One region of the Paraglaciecola sp. L1A13 genome, then DNA from elsewhere that is predicted to be linked to it. Evidence: predicted binding sites of a transcription regulator. Region 1 holds the regulator's gene; the other holds the start of a gene.
The links. The regulator LexA, encoded in region 1, represses DNA repair genes until DNA is damaged. The targets are predictions, from matches to a motif close to TACTGTATNNNNATACAGTA.
Positions count from the first base shown of each region.

Region 2: the regulator LexA is predicted to act here: its motif matches at 6,146-6,165, upstream of GQR89_RS00340 (LexA family transcriptional regulator).

Region 1 covers NZ_CP047024.1:4,887,901-4,896,214, reverse strand. Annotated here, with positions in the region: gene ilvA (threonine ammonia-lyase, biosynthetic) at 1-1,290, shown strand, start outside; gene plsB (glycerol-3-phosphate 1-O-acyltransferase PlsB) at 1,378-3,813, opposite strand; gene lexA (transcriptional repressor LexA) at 4,006-4,629, shown strand; gene coxB (cytochrome c oxidase subunit II) at 5,036-6,166, shown strand; gene ctaD (cytochrome c oxidase subunit I) at 6,177-7,775, shown strand; gene GQR89_RS20895 (hypothetical protein) at 7,794-8,021, shown strand; gene GQR89_RS20890 (cytochrome c oxidase assembly protein) at 8,018-8,314, shown strand, end outside.
Region 2 covers NZ_CP047024.1:77,561-85,874, forward strand. Annotated here, with positions in the region: gene GQR89_RS00310 (VPA1269 family protein) at 1-2,386, shown strand, start outside; gene gmtX (gamma-mobile-trio protein GmtX) at 2,386-3,009, shown strand; gene GQR89_RS00320 (HNH endonuclease) at 3,076-4,116, shown strand; gene GQR89_RS00325 (helix-turn-helix domain-containing protein) at 4,310-4,519, opposite strand; gene GQR89_RS00330 (hypothetical protein) at 4,643-5,074, shown strand; gene GQR89_RS00335 (hypothetical protein) at 5,225-5,698, opposite strand; gene GQR89_RS00340 (LexA family transcriptional regulator) at 6,167-6,571, shown strand; gene GQR89_RS00345 (hypothetical protein) at 6,782-7,042, shown strand; gene GQR89_RS00350 (hypothetical protein) at 7,145-7,558, shown strand; gene GQR89_RS21250 (hypothetical protein) at 7,806-7,976, shown strand; gene GQR89_RS00360 (hypothetical protein) at 8,122-8,314, shown strand, end outside.

The DNA of each region.
Region 1 (8,314 bases):
GCGAGGATGAAAAAAATTCAGGCTACTATTGTTATGCCTGAAACCACTCCCGATATTAAAGTAGATGCGGTGCGCAGCTTTGGTGGGCAATACGCTAACGTTATTTTGTTTGGTACCAGCTTTGATCAGGCCAAAGACGAAGCCCTACGCCTAGCGAAACTCCATGGTTATACTATGGTAGCCCCCTTTGACGATGAAGACGTTATCGTTGGACAAGGTACTATTGGTCGCGAATTGCTTGAGCAAAACCCCGATATCGATACCTTGTTTATCGCCGTTGGCGGTGGTGGCTTAGCCGCGGGCATTAGTGTTTTCCTTAAACAGTTAAAACCTGATTTAAAAATTATTGCTATAGAATCCGACGAGTCAGCTTGTTTGCAAGCAGCGTTAAAAGCAGGAAAGCCAGTACCTTTAGACACTGTTGGCATTTTTGCCGATGGCGTTGCGGTGAAAACTATCGGTACAGAGCCCTTTCGTTTACTGCAAGAATACGTTGATGAAGTGATCACGGTTAATACCGATGAAATTTGTGCGGCGATTAAAGATATTTTTGATGATACCCGGGTAATCGCCGAACCTGCTGGAGCACTTTCGATAGCGGGTATGCATAAATATCTACAGCAAAACCCCATGCAAGGGCACACGTTTGGCGGTATTTTGTGTGGTGCCAATATTAACTTTCATACCTTGCGTTATGTGTCAGAACGTTGTGAGTTAGGTGAACAAAAAGAAGCAGTTTTTGCAGTGAAAATTCCGGAGCATGCTGGCGCCTTTAAACAATTCTGTGAGTTGCTAGGTGGGCGCATAATCACCGAATTCAACTACCGCTTTGCCACAGACCGAGAAGCGCACATCTTTGTGGGTATTAAATTACGTGGAGGCAGAACGGAATTCAAGCAGCTTACTGAAACGCTGGCAGCTCATGATTACCAGTGTTTTGATCTAAGCGAAAACGAAACAGCTAAATTACATGTTCGGTATATGGTGGGTGGCCGTCCAGCTAATCTGCAAAACGAACATATCTTTTCTTTTGAATTTCCGGAATACCCTGGGGCTTTGATGAAGTTTTTAAATACCTTAGGCGAAACTTGGAATATCACACTGTTTCACTACCGTAATCACGGAGCTGCAGCAGGATTAGTTTTATGTGGTTTCGAAATTCCTCCCGAACAGCGAGAAAACTTTAATCAACATTTAGATGCATTGGATTATCAGTACACAGAGCAGACAGTAAACCCCGCTTACAAGTTTTTCTTGTCGGATGTAAATGGCATTTTAGCTAGCAAGTAAAACTTAAAAAGATGTGATGGGTTGGTAAAAACCCACACATCTTTTTCATTAATTAGCCTGCCAAATTAATTTTTAAACAACCTATCGCTAAATTTGCTGCAAACGCTGAGTGATTTCAGGAGAAATCAAGTTCTCTACCGTGGCCAATAACGCTTCACTCGTTTCAGAGTGCTCTAACTGACCTTCGCTGGACGCATTAATTAAGGCATTGTCTTTAAGCGCGTGAATAAAAGTTGATAGTACGTTCTTATCAAAAAACTCTGGTGAATTGATACCATGCAGCGCGGCTAAGCGTTCTGCAAATTCGCGACTTTTTTTCTCTAAACGACCGCGACTAATGGTTTGCTCTTTTTTCAGGATCGTCAGAACAACTGCGTAGCGTTGCAATGTTTCTTGAATACTGCGATTGAGTAACCAAAACGAATAAAACGCTTTGCTGGTAGCCGCTGGTGGCAAGATTTCATTTTCTTGGGATTTCAACAGGCCCGTTTCAAGCATGGCACTTATTATGTGGTCAGTGTATTCCATCGCTTGCTGATGATTCATATAGATAAATAATTCACGTTGCAGAAGTGGATAAAGCTGCCCAACCAGCGCAATCACTTTATCTTTAGCTAAGCCTTTATGAGCGAATACGATGGCACTGATTAAACCCGGAATTGCGAACAGATGAAGAATATTGTTGCGATAATAGGTTAACGCTACTGCATTCTTGCGTTTAAGCGAAATAATGGTGCCAAAAGTGTCTTCGGATACTTCGAGTTTATTGAGTTTTAATGTGCTTTCGAGTAGCGCTTTGCCATTACTTTCTGGCGCGCTAGATAATTCACTATAAGGGGCAAGTTTGAGTAATGCTAGATAATCATCAATCGCGCGTTCTAACTCATCTTGTGCCATGGCGTGTTTCTTTGCTGACAATAAACACATGGCGCACAATGACATACCACTGACTGCAGCCGCTTGATTTATACGGCCCATCACATCATTCGCTAGCGTATTTACGACTGGGGTTAACCAGCGTGGCTTTTTGTCTGTTTCTACGTTTTGCGCGTCACGCCAATCAGGCTGTTGGGTGTCTAAAAAGTTTGTGAGATTAATGGGTTCACCAAAGTTTAGGAAACCATTACCATAATTTTTGAGCTTACGAACCGCAGAAAAAACCTGGAAAAATGATTCCTTCTTCTTATCTGTGCCTTTTAGTTCTTTTAAATAGCTTGAGACTTCCATGACGTGCTCATAACCTATATAAACAGGTACTATGCTCACCGGCCTGTTAATTCCTTTAACAAGGGCTTGGAGTGTCATGGCAAGCATGCCCGTTTTGGGGGGCAGTAAACGTCCTGTGCGACTTCGGCCTCCTTCAGGGTAGTATTTTACCGAGTAACCTTTGTTGAATAACAACTCTAAATATTCTCTGAATACAGCGGTGTAAAGTTTGTTTCCTGCAAAACTACGGCGTAGAAAAAAGGCACCACATTTACGTAAAATGCCGCCTATGGGCCAAAAATTAAGGTTGATCCCCGCTGCAATATGAGGGGTAACTAGCCCTTCGTGGTATATAACGTAGGTCAACAGTAAGTAATCCATATGGCTGCGATGACAAGGCACATAGATAATTTCGTGACCACTTTGAGCAAGCGCCCGAACCTTGTCGGCATGTTTTACTTCTATACCGTTATAAACTTTATTCCAGATTTTAGTTAGCAAGCGGTCGCCGATCCTAACGATGCCTTCACGATAATCAGCAGCAATTTCGTCAACGTATTTTTTGGCTTTAGCTTGAATTTGGTGTTTGGATTGTTTTTTACCGCGAGCTTCGTCATTCACCGCTTGACGCACAGAGTCGGCACCTAAAACTGCGTTATAAAGTGCTTGGCGCTCTAATAAGGTTGGACCAATCAGGTTTTGACGGCGGCGATGAAAATGTGTTCCGGCTAATCGAATCAGCTTATGGGCTATTTCTTCGTCACTGCCTTTTAAATCCGCCATGGTGCGTGAAGATACAGCTTTGCTATAGCACACAAAATTATCACGGCCTAAAAATAAAACGATAAAGAATTTACGCAGCCAATTGGGAGAGACTTGGTGGGCAATAATATCTGACCAACCTGATAGTTTGCGGCCCGGCGCCCTACCCCAAAATATTGAAACGGGTACTATTTGCAAATCTAATTCGGGGTGTTCTCTGTGAATTTGAAATAGTCGAGTGACATCATCGGCGATTTTGGTAATTTTAACTTTACGGGTCAAGATCGAGCGAGGTTGTTGTAAATACAAACAGGCGGGTAATTCTTGGCCACCAATACTCACCGTATCAGTTGGTTTGGGCAAACCCAAGTAATTGGTCGACATCTTTAAAGCAAATTGGTCGGTGACCGAGTGCGTGCGTAATAAATAGATAATAGGTTTAGCTGTATCGATCCCAAGTTCAGTCTGTATATCTGTGGGGATGCTGTTGACCTTAACGAGCCATTTAAGCGGAACAGATATAATTGTTAGCAGCAGTGTATGCAGCCATGCCATAGAGTGGTACCTAAATAGTGAAAGACCTCAATAGGATACCACGTTATTCAGCTTTTCCACCCCGTAGGATCAGTTTACAGGTCAGAGGTCTTGTATAAATTCCCCCTCAAACGACTGTGAACAATAAATATTTGAGATTTAGCAACGACTGTATATACTCACAGTTAAACTGTATGAAACAACAGGCTGTGTATGCGTCCACTAACTCTTAGGCAAGAAGAAGTCTTGCAATTGATTAAAACCACTATGATCGATACCGGAATGCCGCCTACACGTGCGGAAATTGCGAGGCATCTTGGTTTTAAATCTGCTAATGCCGCTGAAGAACATTTAAAAGCTTTAGCACGAAAAGGCGCCATTCAAATATTACCGGGTACCTCCAGAGGTATTAGACTTACTGAGCCATTAGAAGATCAATTAGAAAATCAAGGTTTGCCTCTCATTGGGCGAGTAGCTGCTGGCGAACCGATTTTGGCTCAAGAGCATGTTGAAATGCACTATAAAGTCGATCCGAATTTATTCAAGCCTAGTGCTGATTTTTTACTACGTGTTAGTGGAATGAGCATGAAAGACATTGGTATTTTGGATGGTGATTTACTCGCTGTACATAAAACTACTGACGTTCACAACGGTCAAGTAGTTGTGGCACGTGTTGATGAAGATGTCACGGTGAAGCGCATTGAACGCAAAGGTCGCCAAGTAATCTTACATGCTGAGAACGAAGAATTTCAGCCCATTAAAGTCGACTTAGCAACCCAACCTTTCAATATTGAAGGTATCGCTGTGGGCGTGATACGTAATTCAGATTGGATGTAAGCAGGTAAACAGTTTGTACTGATTTACTCTGATAAATATGTATTACGTTTGGGGTTTCGCAATGAAGCCCCAATGCATTTTTGAATGAACATTTCCCCCCCTATTTATACTCTATAACAAGCCTCATCTAGATTATTATTGCAATTTTTTTTGTTACTGAGATGTAAACGTAACATACTGATTGATTGATTAAATTTTACCCAATTGAATATAAAATAAACAAAATAGCTGGACTCTTCCCCCTGTTTTGGGTAATGCTTGTTGCATCCTTAACAAGTTGGTAACATTTATTAACTTGTATTGAATCTTATAATAATAAATGAAGACGTAAATTTTGCTGGCTATCGCCACTATTTCAAACGTTTGACAAGCAGGGGGTCGAGTGAAGAAAATTTCGTTGAGTGTGATGGCAATGCTAAGCGCGTTTCAAAGCGGTACTGTTTTCGCAGAGTCCGTATCTGACTTAGATCAATATCAACTAAATATGCGCAAAGGTGTCACGGACATCAGTGCGGATGTATATGACTTGCATATGTTGATGTTTATTATTTGTGTGGTTATCGCCGTTGGTGTTTTTGGAGCGATGTTTTATTCCATTTTATTTCACCGTAAATCCAGAGGTGCAAAACCAGCCAACTTTCACGAAAGTGTAAAAGTCGAAATCGCTTGGACCGTTATCCCTTTTGTTATTTTAATTGTTATGGCGGTTCCTGCAGCGAAAACGCTAATCGCTATGGAGGATGCCAGTGAGCCTGATATCACCGTGCTAGTGACAGGCTCACAATGGAAGTGGCATTACAAATACATGGATAACGACGTTGAGTTTTATTCTCGTTTAGCAACTCAAGCCGGCGAGATATCTGGCAAATTGGACAAAGGCGTTAATTATCTTCTAGAGGTCGATCAGCCCCTCGTGATACCGACAGATAAGCGCGTACGCTTTTTGATTACTTCAGACGACGTCATACATTCTTGGTGGGTGCCTGACTTCGCTATTAAACAAGACGCTAACCCCGGTTTTATTAATGACGCGTGGACGAAAGTAAACGAGCCTGGTATCTATCGCGGTCAATGTGCTGAATTGTGCGGTAAAGACCATGGTTTTATGCCTGTGGTGGTCATTGCTAAAGAGCCCGCAGAATATGATAAATGGATAGGTGAAAGACAAGCCATTCAAGAGAAAGCCAAGGCGGAAGAACAACGATTACTTGCAATGAATATGAGTAAAGACGAATTGATGAGTAATGGTCAGAAAATTTACACTGCTAATTGTGCTGCGTGCCATATGCCAAATGGCGAAGGGTTACCTGGCGTATTCCCAGCGTTAAAAGGCAGTAATATCGCGTTGAATGATATGGCAGCTCATATCGACATCGTATTAAACGGTAAATCTGGCACAGCCATGGCAGCCTTTGCTAAGCAGCTAAGTATGTCTGAACTGGCAGCGGTGATTACATTTGAGCGTAACGCTTGGGGTAATGACACAGATGAGTTGGTACAGGCTAAAGATATTAATGCTGCTCTGAACGGGCAATAGGGGGACGATCATGAGCACAGTTACTGAAACGCTTCATCAAGACGACGACCATCACGAACATCATGCGCCACCTTCAGGGATAAAGCGCTGGTTATATACTACCAATCATAAAGATATTGGTACGTTATATTTGTGGTTCGCGTTCATCATGTTTTTAATCGGTGGAGCCATGGCGATGGTTATTCGCGCCGAGTTATTTCAACCGGGTTTGCAAATAGTCGAGCCACACTTTTTTAATCAAATGACCACTGTACATGGCTTGATTATGGTTTTTGGTGCGGTTATGCCGGCTTTTACAGGTCTAGCTAACTGGCTTGTGCCCATGATGATTGGTGCGCCTGATATGGCTTTACCACGCATGAATAACTGGAGTTTCTGGATCCTGCCTTTTGCCTTTTTAATTCTCTTGTCTTCGTTGTTTATGGATGGCGGCGGTCCTGCATTCGGTTGGACTTTCTACGCGCCTTTATCCACGACGTATAGTGGTGACAGTACTGCTCTATTTGTATTTTCGGTTCATATCATGGGTATCTCGTCGATTATGGGTGCGATTAACGTCATCGTTACCATATTCAATATGCGAGCACCCGGAATGACGTGGATGAAAATGCCACTTTTTGTATGGACGTGGCTGATCACTGCCTTTTTACTAATCGCAGTGATGCCGGTTTTAGCTGGCGCGGTAACCATGGTGCTGACAGATAAGTTTTTTGGGACCAGTTTTTTCGATGCGGCAGGTGGTGGCGATCCAGTAATGTTTCAGCATATTTTCTGGTTCTTCGGTCATCCCGAGGTGTACATCATGATCTTGCCGGCATTTGGTATTATTTCGCAGATAGTTCCGACATTTTCTCGAAAGCGGCTGTTTGGTTATTCCTCAATGGTTTATGCGACCGCATCAATTGCCTTATTGTCATTTATCGTTTGGGCACATCATATGTTTACGACGGGTATGCCTGTATTTGCCGAAATGTTCTTTATGTTGGCGACTATGTTGATATCCGTCCCAACGGGCGTAAAAATATTTAACTGGGTGGCAACTATGTGGCGTGGCTCGTTGAGCTTTGAAGTGCCTATGTTATTTGCGTTAGCGTTTATAGTGCTGTTCACCATTGGCGGTTTGTCGGGTCTGATGTTGGCGATTACCCCAGTGGATTTCCAATATCATGATACCTATTTTGTGGTTGCGCATTTTCATTATGTGCTAGTGACCGGCGCTATATTTTCGATTATGGCCGCTGTTTACTACTGGTTACCGAAATGGACTGGAAAGATGTTTGATATCCCGTTGGCTAAATGGCACTTTTGGTGCTCATTAGTTTCGGTTAATGTGTTGTTCTTCCCTATGCACTTCGTCGGTTTAGCCGGTATGCCAAGACGGATCCCTGATTACGCGTTGCAATTTGCAGATTTCAATAAATGGATAAGCTTAGGCGGATTTGCATTCGGTTTATCGCAATTAATTTTCTTGGTTATCATTATTAAAGCTTGCCGTAAGCAAGGTGAACCTGTGAGCGACCAAGTTTGGGAAGGAGCGGAAGGCCTAGAATGGGAAATACCTTCACCAGCTCCTTATCATACGTTCGAAACGCCGCCAGTTATTAAGTAAGTGGTAAAGGAGAATTTTATGTTGCTAAGTGAAGTGAGGTTTTCAAAAAAAAGACTGCTTAAACGGTTTGTAGCATTGGCCTTTGGTTTTATAGCGTTTGGTTTTTGTAATAGTCTGCAAAACGATGCGTATATGCCGCTAAATGACACAGAGTATTTTGCACTAGAAGGTAAAATGCATAATTCTGAGATCGCACAGCAGGGGTTAGTTCAGTCTTACTCAGGTATGTTCTGGCAATCCTTATGACAGACAAAAGGCAACAACCTCAAGCGCCTGACGCCGCCAGCAATAGTCACCCGCCTAGCAATGCTAAGATGGTGGGTAAGTTGTTGGTAGTCGTTCTGGGAATGTTTGGTTTTGGTTTTGCGTTAGTTCCACTTTACGATGTGTTTTGTGATTTGACTGGATTAAACGGTAAAACCGCAAACTCAGCGGCTATCTATGAAGTGATGGAGATTGACGAGTCACGCACCATAACGGTGGACTTTATCACACGTACCAACTCAGGTATGGCATGGCAATTTGAAGCGCAAACACGG
Region 2 (8,314 bases), 160 kb from region 1:
CATTCCTAAAACTCATGAGCCTAATGCTTGGATTGATTGGCGTAATTTTCTGAGTAAAGAAGTATTATTAAAGTTTAACCAAGGATGGAAAGTAGCAACCCAAGCCTTTCTAAGAACACAACAAGGGATAGACACAAAAAATAGCGTTATTTCAAAGTATTATGACTGTTTTTTCAGGGATTCTGAGCCTACTCAACTGCCTTCACAAATGCTCCATCGTGATTATCAATTTGACGTATTACGTTATGAAGCTCTAATTTCCGATCAGGCAAGTACTAGCCAGTTGCGGTTTCATAATATCATGGTGCTATTTTTTGATTGGATTATTGATAATTACTGCACAGATAAGGATGAATACGAAGAGCTAGTACTACCGGGATATAGGAACCCTCTTAAAACTCTAATGGGTAATATAAAAATGGGTTTACCCAAAAGGGTGCCGACAGAATCGGTCAGACCGGTCTTACCTTTAAGCATTGTAGAGACTGCAAGGATGTATCTGTTTGGGAACCAGTTTAGTGGATTCAAATCCGCTACGCATCTTCATAACTTTTTTGAGAAAGATTGGTTAGATATCGATAAAAAATCTATTGATTTTGCAGATGATGACTGTGCTTGGAGAATTAAGCCTGAGAGTACACTTCAATATCAGATATGGAGCCCTGTAAAAGCGGTAGCACTTTATACTTTGTTAAAAGTACCTTTGAGAGGCCAGCAGATACTTTGGTTGGATTCTGGCGAAGGCGACGACGAGATTCCTTTAGAAGTATCGCCTAACGCAATAAAGTGGGTCAAAAACTCTCTTGGTTTATCTCGCTGCCGAGTAAACAAGCGAGGTTTTATTAAAAAGTTGAGTGACGGTGCTGAAGGAATGTTTATCACTACGAATAAAACTTCAGCTAGAGAGGGCGGTTACAGCGTACCTTACATCCCGCACGACTTAGCTCTATTAGTTATCAGATTGAGGAATTGGCAGTCAAAATATAACCCTTTGAAAGAAATGACCAAATGGACTGAAGTGGAGCTGCCTAGGAAAATTAATGAGCGAATCCTTACAGCTAGAGGAGAAACGGCGTTTTTGTTCAGAAATCCGGCAAAGCCAAATGGAGATCCGATAAATACAAGCATGGCTTTTACGCGTTCACTACCCCGCTTATTGTATCTAATACAAAATGGAAATGAGAATTTAGCTCATATCGATAAAGGCATTTATAGAAGCCAATATACACCACACTCGATGAGAACAAGTTTGATTACTGCGTATGTTGTTGACGGTGGCGTACCGATACACGTGATATCAAAATTAGTTGGTCACGCCTCTATTGTAATGACTATTTACTATACGAAAATTGGTCACGGAACAATGCGTAAGGAGCTTTGTAAAGCAGAGAAAAAAGCATTAAAAGAATGTGTGCATCGCTTAGAGGACACAATTCTTAGTGACAGCATCGAAAAAGCTAAAGGAGAACTTTATGCGAGAGATAGTGTTTTTTTAAATGACGTTACTGACTCGTGGCCCAAAGCAAGTTACCAATTTACGGATAAGGGAATCTGTGCAATGGGTGGGGGAGGTTGCGATACTGGTGGGACAAACGAATATGGAGAGGCTGATAACTCCCCTGTGTTAATTGGTTATCTAGGAAAGCGAAACTGTGTAAGGTGTCGATATTTCATTACCGGGCCCGCTTTTTTGGGGGGGTTGGGAGCTTTGTGTAACGAACTGCTATTGGAAATAAAGACGGTTTCTATTGAACAGCTAGAGTTACAAAGACAAGCTGATGCTCTGAAAGATGAAAAGTATGATGTCGAGAAAGCCGGAGGCTTTTTTTTAAAGACTAATATTCTAAGACGAAATGAAGCTGATATTGAAGAAAAAACAATGAAGCTTGATGTATTTATTTCAGATTTTGCAGCTACTCAAAATTTAATGAATGAAAGCCGGATTATCATGCGAGAGTCAAATGCTATTGATAGAAAGCTATTAATTGCTCCTACCTCACTAGTTGAAATGGACTTCAGACTAGAGGAGCCAGGTACTGACTTTAAGCTACTCAATGAAATTTGTGAAAATGCAACGATTTATTCCACCTCGAGTGCATCTAGAGCCATTCCTAAACGTTCTCAGATGATAGATAGACTTGCTACGCAGAATGGTCTAAATCCACTCCTATATCGATTGTCAGAAGAAGAGCAACTCATTGTTGGAAATCAAGCGTCTGTTCTTATTCAAAGCTATGTTTCCAGTTGGCAAGATATTGAAAAGTTGTTTAGCGGAGAATTGTTATTTGATGACTTGGATCGCAGTAATGATTGCAAATTATTATCGACAAAATTTCATCGATTAATGAGTTCAGCAAATAAAGTTTTGCTAGAAGGAAATATATAATGATTGAAGACGTTTATAATACATTGCTCCGAGAAACAAAAAGTGCGCGAGTGAAGCAAACTTTGAAAATAATAAACCAAGTATGTGAAGAGCAGTTGGAACGGGGTTCTAAAGACTTTTCCATCTCTACTATATCTCGCGTCGGCGGCAAGTTAGGCGTTCCGCAAGCTCAATCTATTAGGAATAAATCGGGCCAACCCTATAAATTGCTAATTAAAGCTTGGCAAGAGGCTTACTCTCCACATACTGTTACAAAATCTGTGAAAGGTAGGGAGTGGGTAGAGCGTATTAAGGAGCCAACTATTCGATATTTAGTATACGATTTATTATCGAAAAACCGGCACCTGTACTCTGAATTACAACTCGTCAAGTCTGTTAAAACGTTAGAAGTTGACTTAAGACAAAAAAATTCTGATTTACATAGTACCGAAAAATTACTTAGTTGGACGGAAAGCGAAATCGATGCCCTTAGTTTGGCTATAGATGACAGCTTTATTGATCGAAACAGGTGGGTCAAGACTTCTCGAGGAGCAATCATAAATGAAAGTGGAAGTATCATTTTCGAGCGAGGGTTTGTTTCTGCAATCCAAAAAATTTTGGACTTAAAGTTTAACACTATATAATCTAGAGAAATTAATTACACTACCTTGACTTGTTTTAAATAAGCTTAGATTTTTAAAGGAATTTGAATGACTTGTATCTATCAAAAAAGAATTGAATTCATTTCCTATATACAACGTTTGTTGGAAAATACTGAAACATCCTCAACTTATAAATTTGCTTTATTACATGCCTTAGCAGATCTCTGCATTGAGAGTGATATAAGTAAAAAACCCAAACTTAAAATAGAAGTAGATGACTTGGTAGAGAGAATCTTCAGTCTATATTGGCAACATGCCAAACCTTTCAAAATTGATAGTTCAGAAACTAATGATTCCAAAGAGATAATATCTCGTGAAAGCATTTTGCACCAAAGTACGAATAAGGAGCCAACTGTAATTAAAACAATTCGTACACTAAAAGGTAGAGGTGGTGATAATCTGACGGTGGCTAAAAAATTAAACGAAAAAAAGTGGGTTGAGTTATTTAATAGTGCAAAAAAATCCATTAGAGAAGGGCCTTTGTGGCGTTTACAATTAATCGAAAATAACATCGTGCCATTTCTGTATGAGCATAAAAAAGGTAAAAGCTATATTCAGTTGAACGAGGGGGTAGCTGATAGTTTTCGATTTTTTCATGACATAGTCGTAAAACTCGTAAGGCAAGGGTGGGCTGATAAAATTGCATCTATTAAGTCAAATCAAGCTAGTTTGGGAAAGTCCGGCGAGTTAGCGGATTTTTTGTTTGGCAGTAAACGGGTATCTTTGAAGTATGCGTCTGAACTACTGGAAAAAATCCAGGGAGGTTACTGTTTTTACTGTGAAAAAAAAATAAAGGGAGACGCTCACGTCGATCATTTTATACCACTTAAAAAATATAATTATGATTTAGCTCACAATTTCGTGCTTGCTCACAAAAAATGCAATCAAGACAAAAGCAGTCATTTAGCTTTGAAGATATTTAAGGATAAGTGGGTGGCGCAAAATTTAGAAAAGTATAAAGACAAAATATCATCAAAGCTGTCATCAAGATATATGTGTGATCCTGAACGTTCTAGAGCTGTAGCTGATACGTTCTACGAAATCGCAGATAAATCTAATATTCCTCTATGGGGAGATCAAAAAAGTTAGGAACTTTAAATTTTTAGCAGGAGTGCTAATTTTACCTAAGAGTAAATTATTCTTTGGAAAATCGTGTGCTTTTTAAATATCTGTGAGCGTAAAAAATGGCTACTAAACCGCTAAAAATATTAAGGAACAAAAATCCATACATCAGGGTTATTGGTAACATATAATATCTCACTTGGGGCATGCGGAAGATATCTTAACTTAGCAGTTTGCTCACTGAAATGTCTAGTGCATCCGCTATCTGATAAATCTTCGTTAAAGTCACATTTTTTTCACCGCGTTCTATATGGCCCATATAACTTCTATCAATGTTTGCCAAATTGGCCAATGCCTCTTGTGAAAGCCCTTTTAACTTTCTCACATTGCGAACAGACCTACCAAAATTTACGAGTCTTTCGTCTTTCATTAAAGTTTTGCCCAAAAGGCAGAACTATCAACACTTGATGTTTATAAGGCCACGGGATATAACTCTCATTTTACTCACTTTCGCCAATAATATTTGCTTTCATCTATGTCAAGACGTCAAACAATGAAAAAAATTTTTCATCACTCTCTAGTATCTTGGGAAAAGATAGACAGTGAAAGGTATTTAATTTTCTGTCGAGGAGAAAGCTGGATGATCTGGCCGCGCTCAAAAAAGTATAAAAAATGTTGCAATGGACGACCTATTTCTGATTTTTACATAGGAGAAATAGAAGATTTCTACCAACGTTTTATAACTAAAAGGATTTTCTTACCAGAAAATAGTGGAAAAGTATGGAACCCTAACGAAGAAGATATCTTATTTGAAATGATTCAACACTCTTTAACGATCACGGATGTTGCGCGGGAATTGGAAAGATCCTGTGGGGAGGTGGCGATGAAACTTGTTACTTTAAACGGAATTTCCACTGCCATACCAGTTGATATTAAGATGCAATATGACGTCTCCATGCTCAACATAATTAAAAATTTGAATTGACTCAGTAGTTTTAGGTAATCTCATAAGGTAAACCGAAATTCAAATAATAAGTGCATTTCTCAAAGTAAACGGGGAAATGTGAACATGGTTAGCCGAAGCCGAATGAGCAGTTTCTCTAGCCACTTTTTTGCAACTAATTTGTTCAATATGTTATTTTCCAGTATTAAACGCAATTTGAGCAGCGAAGAAATAGGGAATTGAGCATATAAAAACCAAAATAAGAGCTAAAAGCACACTTCCAGAAAACGCGATATACATCGCTAAAAACATCAGAGTGGACGGAAGCCAAATGAAAAACTGTCTTAGGTATTTGTTACCACAAACAATTGATGGAAATCTTAGTAGGGCGTTCTGAGTTTTCTCGCAATCAATGGCATCGTAATTCGATTTGACCATTCTTAGTTGAATTCCTAAATATACCCCGAGCGAGAAAAAAACAGCAAACAACATCCCTAACGCAGCCTTCCCGCCAAACTCTACTCCCAATCCAGGTATGTTTACATTTTGAAAATCAATAGCAAGTGCAAAGGACATCAGAGTTATGGAAACAACCGAGGCTAACAAAATTGTCTTTTGGCATCCCTTTGCAGCCTCTGTAAAGTTGTTGATGGAAATTGAGTCCATTACTATCTCCTTAGGGTCATGACGCCCTGATAATTTTTGACTAAAAGGTGTAGCGGAGCGAGACCGACACAAACTTTAGCCGTTCTGCCTTGGACGGTTTGTATACGCAAATTTTTTTAAATGTAACTTGTAAAAGTTGGAGGCATATCTACTATCTATGTAAGTAGAACTTAGCCTTTTTTTTTATAAAAGTCTAAAGCTTGAAAGGATGTTTTTTCCAAAAGGAAATTAATAACGCTTTCGAAATAGCATATCTTTCAAGTTTATTGGAGAGTTTTGCATCTCGCTAGCTGCCCTTACAAATCGATTGGGGATGATAGGTGTACGATTTAAGTTAATACCTAATGAGATACACTGCCCTCTTACAAACTCATCATCCGTTATGTTTAGTCTTCCACACATATTTCACCTAAAAAAGTATAACGAAGTTAATTTTAAATAGAATGATACTGTATATAATAACAGTATATGTTGAAATTTATTCCTATTAAAGCTTCTGCGGGTATCGTCGGTTTTGAGTCACCTGCGGCAGAATACACACAGCTTAGCCTAGATTTAGACCAGCTACTGATTGACCATCCCTCTGCAACCTATATCGGATTTGCCCAGGGGGAGTCCATGAAAGGCGATGGTATTTTCTCGGGTGACTTATTGATTGTAGACCGCGCGCAAGAAATTAAAGACCAAGACGTGGTGGTGGCTAACCTTAACGGCGTATTCGTGTGTAAAAAAATTGATAAAGTGCAGCGCTGTTTGCTGTCTTCCAGTAAACGATTTCCACCGTACTTTTTGCAAGAAGGTGACGACTTTCAGATAGAGGGCGTGGTGACGCGCTCCATTCGCTTACATCGACCCTTTAAGAAGCAGCTCTGATGTTCGCCCTGTGTGATGCCAGAAGTATGTGTGCCACTTTCTAACTATACACATTTTACATGGTGAGAATATTCTTTATTGTACCTACAAGATAAATGAATTAACTATCAATAAATGACAATCAAATACGAGATCAAAACAACAGAAATAAAAACAACAGAAATAAAACCATTCACGTATAGGACTCCTTTAATAATCCCCGTCGACCTAGTGCAGCATATCGAATATGGCTCTAACTTAATTCAATTGTATTTTACTCCTGATCGCTCTTCTCCTGAATCTGAGGCAGAATCGTTTAATGAAAAATACTTTATAAAAGCCTATGAAACCGCTATTGACTTCCTAAGTACTGATTCTAAAAGTAATTCAGTAGGTGCGGAGAGAATTAAATTATATTTTGATAGTAATACTAAATCATATAAAGTATTTCATATTCAATATCTTGATGGGTTAGATAAAAGTATTGTCTAACAAGCTGTCAAACATGGACAAAAAACAGTTGGCTTTTGCTCCTTCGTCGCTAATTTTAGCCAACAATTTTATTGCCTATTAAACAGGGCGTTAGGTGCTAAATTGATTTCGAGTCCACGTATAGAATTTTTCACTTGGTTAAGTGCTGGGGTTGCAGCTACGTCACTTGCTTTATTGATTTTTATACCAAGCCTCAGCGAGGTAAACGTATACGCTAAAATGGTTTCTCTAATTGCATTTATAGTTTCACTAACATTTTCATTTGGTTCTCTATCCATACTTAAAGAAATGATAGTTCTTAGTAATACAAGCAATGATAAAGCAACGTCAATTCACCATTTTGTTCTACTTATTTCCTTGTTAAGCTATTTAATTGGCTTTGGGGCTTATTTTTATAGCTTATCTCCAATATACACTTATATATTTTCTGGTGCCTTTATAGTTGTATTCATATTTTTTAAAAAGGTACAAAACGCGATAATCGCACCCAACAAGCAAATTAATCAGGACAAATAGCAGTTGGTTTTTGCTCCTGCGTCGCTTATTTTAACCAACTGATATTTGCTCATTATTTGGGTGTTAGGTGAAGCTATGGTTCGGTCGTATCCTTATGAACAAGATTGATCGAGAGATAATTGTAATTCTTAAAGACGTCTTTCAGTTGAAGAGGGTTCGTCCAATAGAATCTGATCACAATTTGAGATTGTGGATGATACGGGCCTTCTTTCTCGTGTCAGTCTTTGGGTTAATTGGACGAGTTATCATGGGGTTTAGCGAACGTGACATACCTGCTGAATATTCAGTAATAGTGAATACTCCGCTAGCTTTCTTCTTTACGTTGTTATTTCTACATATTAACAACGAAGTGGAAGAAACGAGTTTAATTTTATTTGTTCTTACTTGGTTGGCACTCATGCTTAGTTTGTATGTCTAGAGCAGAATCACCTAACAAATTGCTCGATTTGACGCAACGGCCTACGTTCTTTTTGTGCACTCGCTACGCTCATTGTTGCACAAAAATACACCACAACCGCTGCGCAAATGAGCAAGGCGTTATGCATGAAAGGAAAATTTAAGCATTGGAGATTTTACTAAAATACCTTTCTGAGGTAATCGCTTTTTTAGCTTTAATTGTTTCACTATATGCTGGCTTCAATTCTTACAAAGCAAATAAATTAGCAAATCAAAATGCTGCAAAAAGCGACCTCGAAAAAGCCGCTATGAGAAGAAAAAACATGATGATTGCTGAGGAAAAAAAGTTGTCAGTAACGA